DNA from 2 places in the Gilliamella sp. CG35 genome. Region 2 is predicted to be linked to the other one. Evidence: riboswitches for the same ligand, from Rfam matches in the RefSeq annotation. Region 2 holds a riboswitch; the other holds the start of a gene.
The links. A riboswitch is a leader RNA that binds a small molecule or an ion and turns the genes downstream of it on or off. The one in region 2 is predicted to bind thiamine pyrophosphate.
Positions count from the first base shown of each region.

Region 1 (2,469 bases), on a different contig from region 2:
ATCAGTCATCTTGTTCAATATCCAGGCGCATTACAATTTGCCTCATTCAACGATACCCGTGTGTGTTTAGTCGCCGTTATGGCGTATTATGGTGGTGCGCTAGTTGGCAGTGAGCTATCAGAGCTTAAAGAACATCTTCCGCATGTTGAAGCCAGAGTCGTTGCTATCTACCGTAAAAATCGCTTTATTCGTCCTCTAGGTTCTACCTTAATTGAAGCTGGCGATATGGTGTATTTTATTACTCCGCCAACCAATATCAAAGCCGTGACCAGTGAGCTACAACGTTTAGAAAAACCTTATAAACGAATTATCATTAGTGGCGGTGGCGGCATTGCACTTGCACTGGCTAAGCGCTTAGAAAATGATTATCAAGTCAAACTAATTGAACGCAATGCTGAACGAGCAGAACTCATTGCTGAACAGTTACTTAATACCACGGTATTACATGGCGAATCATCAGACCAAGAATTGCTATCCCAAGAACAGATTGAACTGACAGATCTTTTTATTGCGGTAACCGGCGATGATGAATCCAATATTATGTCATCGATGCTAGCAAAAAGAATGGGCGCTAAAAAAGTCATCGTCTTAATTCAAAAACAAGCTTATCTTGAACTCATTAATGACAGTGTGATTGATATTGCTATTTCACCCCAACACGCCACTATTTCTGAACTTTTAAGTCATGTCAGACAAACAGGCATCGTCAAAGTTGTATCACTACGACAAGGCGAATCTGAAATTGTGGAAATCGTTGCGCATGGTGATAAAGAAAATTCAAAACTGGTCGGAAAAAACATCAATGGATTAAAGCTACCGTCTGGGGCAACAATCGGCGCAGTTGTACGTGATGAAGATGTTATTATTATCAACACGGATTTAACGATTGAAGAGAATGATCACCTAATTATTTTCTTGCCGGATAGAAGAGCTATTACCGATATCGAAAAATTGTTACAATAACATTTAAATCGAAATTTTCTATTATACAAACTTGTTAAAAGCCAATAGGCAGTTCATAATATAAGCATAATTTTGACTCGGGGTGTTTTTTATTCATTAAAAAACTGAGAGTTTACCCGTTGAACCTGATCTGGATAACACCAGCGTAGGGAAGTCTAGCCATTCAACTTTACAATAGGCAAATTCTTCCCGATAAATCAAATAAGGAATGAACATGTCAGTAACCACATCGCTTCAAATCACACAAGTTACACCTTTTATTAATCTTGTCAAAACGCAACGCCCATTAGTTCATTGTATAACAAATGATGTTGTACAAAATTTTACTGCTAATGTCCTACTTGCTATTGGAGCTTCACCAGCAATGATTATTGCTGAACAAGAAGTGGCTGAATTTGTTAAAATTGCTAATAGTTTACTGATCAACATCGGTACAATTAATCACAATACCGCCAAAAGTATGCTACTTGCAGCAAGCCAAGCTCAACAAAGCCAAACTCCATGGGTACTTGATCCTGTTGCCGTTGGTTCGGCACTTGTTTATCGTACCGAAATTGCGTATCAATTATTATCATTTAAACCCACCGTTATTCGTGGCAATGCTTCGGAAATCTTAGCGCTAAGCGGTCAATTTGCATCATCAAAAGGCCCGGACAGTCAAGACTCGACAAAATCCGCTTTACAATATGCAAAACAATTGGCACAAGACTACCAGACTATCATCGCCATGACTGGTGACATTGATTATATTACTGATGGTCATACGACTTACGCTATAGCAGGCGGTGATATTGCTTTAACCAAAATTACCGGAACAGGCTGTTCCTTATCTGCTATGGTTGCAGCGTTTATTGTAAATTCAACCGATCCACTTTTAGCCACAGCAGCCGCTTGCTTTATGATGAAAAAAGCTGGAGAAAAGGCAAATAAACAGCTTGGATTAGGCAGTTTTGCCGTATCGTTATTAGATCAATTATCACTATTTTATTCATCATACTAATAGGGACGTAGCATGCAGAAAAAGTTGGATCTTACTCTCTATTTAGTGCTCGATCCGACACTATGTGGAGGAATCAGTGGCATGGTCGACACAACCAAAATTGCCGTTGCCAACGGTGTAACCGCCGTACAATTACGATCAGAACAAGAATTGACAGGCAAAGATTGGTATAAAGCTGCTTTAGCCTTGAAAGAAGCACTCAGTCAGACATCGGTACCGCTATTGATTAATGATCATGTTGATATTGCTTTAGCTGTCGATGCAGATGGTGTGCATGTTGGTCAAAATGATTTGCCCGTTGATGTAGCTCGCCGATTGATCGGTAATAATAAATGGTTAGGGCTATCTGTTTCGAATCAGCAACAACTTGAAACCGTGCCTTGGCAAAACGTCGATTATATTGGAATTGGTCCTGTCTATCCGACCTCGACCAAGAAAGATGCATCCTCGGCACTTGGTATTGAGCAGTTAACTCAATTAGTCAAAACCAAACATTGCCCTGCTGT
Region 1 covers NZ_JBIDFH010000008.1:61,605-64,073, reverse strand. Annotated here, with positions in the region: gene trkA (Trk system potassium transporter TrkA) at 1-963, shown strand, start outside; TPP riboswitch at 1,032-1,132, shown strand; gene thiM (hydroxyethylthiazole kinase) at 1,178-1,963, shown strand; gene thiE (thiamine phosphate synthase) at 1,976-2,469, shown strand, end outside.
Region 1: it holds a riboswitch for thiamine pyrophosphate, as region 2 does, so the genes downstream of both, thiM (hydroxyethylthiazole kinase) here and thiB (thiamine ABC transporter substrate binding subunit) in region 2, are expected to answer to the same signal.

Region 2 (2,469 bases):
AAATTCCTTGTAATCCATAAATTGACCATGAAAATGGCAAGCCGATATATCCAACAAAGATTGACAGTAATCCCTGTTGCCCATAAACGGATAAAAGCCCTGTCACAACAACCAGTGCAGGTAAAATAAACGTCACCGGCATTATTCGCAACAATAGACCTTTACCCCAAAACTCAACCATGGATAAAGCTTTTGCCATTAATATAGCAAAGAAAATGGAAAGACATGTTGATAGTGTGGCTTGATAAACAGTTATCCACAAAATATGTAATAAATAGCTGTCAATATAACTGTTTATCTCACCTGAAGTTATTGCGTAATAACCAATGGATAATAATGCACTACCCAGTACAACCACTATGCTACCGGAGGCAAGAATACCCGGTATTAACGTTCTAAAATTCAACATGTTAATGTCTATAATTACTTACTGATCGCTGATTGCCACTCACGAATCCAAGCTTTTTGTCCTTTTTCAACTTGCTCAGATCCAAATTCTAACGCCTTAGTGACAGGCTTTATTTGCTGATAAGCCTCAGGTAATGTCGTTTGAATGATCGGGTACATCACATTCTTTTCAGCAATCTGACGTTGTATTTCAGGTCTAAGTAAATACTGTAAAAACTGACGTGCTAACTCAGGTTGCTGACTGTATTTGATTATACCTGCTACTTCAACCTGACGGTAATGTCCTTCATCAAAAATGGCTGCCTCATAGCGATGATCATTTTTCATAATATGAGCAATCGGCGATGTACTGTAGCTTAAAACAAAATCAGCTTCGCCTTTCAAAAACATACCATAAGATTCACTCCAGCCTTTGGTGACGGTTACCGTATTTTTAGCAATCTTTTTCCATACATTGGCAGCATCATCGCCATAGATATTTTTGATCCAAAACAGTAGACCTAGTCCTGGCGTACTGGTTCTTGGGTCTTGATAAATAATTCGCCAATTGGCTTTATTATCAACAAGTTGTTGCATACTATGGGGAGGATTTTTGATTTTATCTTTGTTATAAATAAAAGCAAAATAACCATAATCATAAGGAAGAAAATCATTATTCCACCAATCAGTGTTAAGATTATCAGGTTTAATGATTTGATGAGGAATAACAATATTGGCTAACTTAGCTTGCTGTAAAATGTTATTGTCTAAGCCTAAAATAACATCGGCATTGGTCTTTTTCCCTTCGAGCCGGATCCGATTTAAAATAGATACACCATCCCCTAACGAAATGATATCCAACTGACAATCACACTCCGCTTCAAAACCTTGCTTAATGGCCTCACCTGGGCCCCACTCAGACATAAAAGAATTGTAACTATAAACGGTTAAAGTTGGCTTAGCATTGGCGGTATCAATCAAGAAAAAAGCTGAAAAAACAAAAAACAAAAGAAGATTCTTACGAAACATTTTGCCTCCAAAATAGTAAATAAAAGACAAAAGGTTTGAGCAGACACAATAACTCAAATCCCTCCGCTGGCATGATCCAGTTCAGGTTCGACGGGTTATGTTAACCAACATTCTCAGCCATTTGGGCACCCCGTTGAGAACGATAAATAGTTTAGTGTTTACCTCATTAATTGTAAACAGTTGTAATTGTGATAGCATGAATAATAACAAGCACGTTTAATCACTGTTAAGGTAAAAAGGTAACGAATTAATGATCCAAAATTAGATAATTTTAAAGCGATTTTAATTGTGTCTTATTATGATTATCACCTAAGTTTAATCACTGTTTAACGGATTGAGTATTCAAGAAATTCAAATAAAAATAAGTTATTAATTAAAAAAATAGTAGATGTTACTCAATTGCTTTGTATATAATAAAAACGTCAGTTATTTGATTTTTATTAAAGGATTAATTATGTCTCAATCTTTCAAGAGCCCTCGCTGGATGCGTGATTTAAATCGCTATCTAAATTCAAAACCTCAATTCGTTTTATCCGGAAACATTCATGATCGACAACAATCGAAAATTGATACTGAAACCATCATTTCCGAAACATTAGTCTTGTCGATTTATCGAATATTAAAAAATGCAAAATTTAATCACGTCTTATTGTGGAATTCAGCTGTTGGATTCGAAGAAATTCAAACACCAGACTTACCCGCAATTAAAAGCGATACGTTGTTTAAACGCCTAAGATTAAATGCTGTTCCCAAAAAAGATTCCGCAAAAATAAATCATTTAAGTAACACGTTAGATCAACTAGTCAGCTATGATCAACAGCCTGTTGCGTTGATAATTGATTATGAATCACATTTGTCTAAAAATCGTCATAATATGAGTTTTAGTGAGCATCAACTTTTTGCGCGTTCTTTAGCACTTTCACAACTTGAATACCCAAAACCTAAAGGTTTAAACGATCGGTTATTTATAAATACCATTATTTGGCTAGTTGAAAAAGAAAGTAATTTACCCGATTGGTTACTCATTAATAACCCTAAGATTCGTCATATTCC
Region 2 covers NZ_JBIDFH010000006.1:65,303-67,771, reverse strand. Annotated here, with positions in the region: gene thiP (thiamine/thiamine pyrophosphate ABC transporter permease) at 1-409, opposite strand, end outside; gene thiB (thiamine ABC transporter substrate binding subunit) at 424-1,416, opposite strand; TPP riboswitch at 1,457-1,559, opposite strand; gene ACGH4F_RS04230 (hypothetical protein) at 1,871-2,469, shown strand, end outside.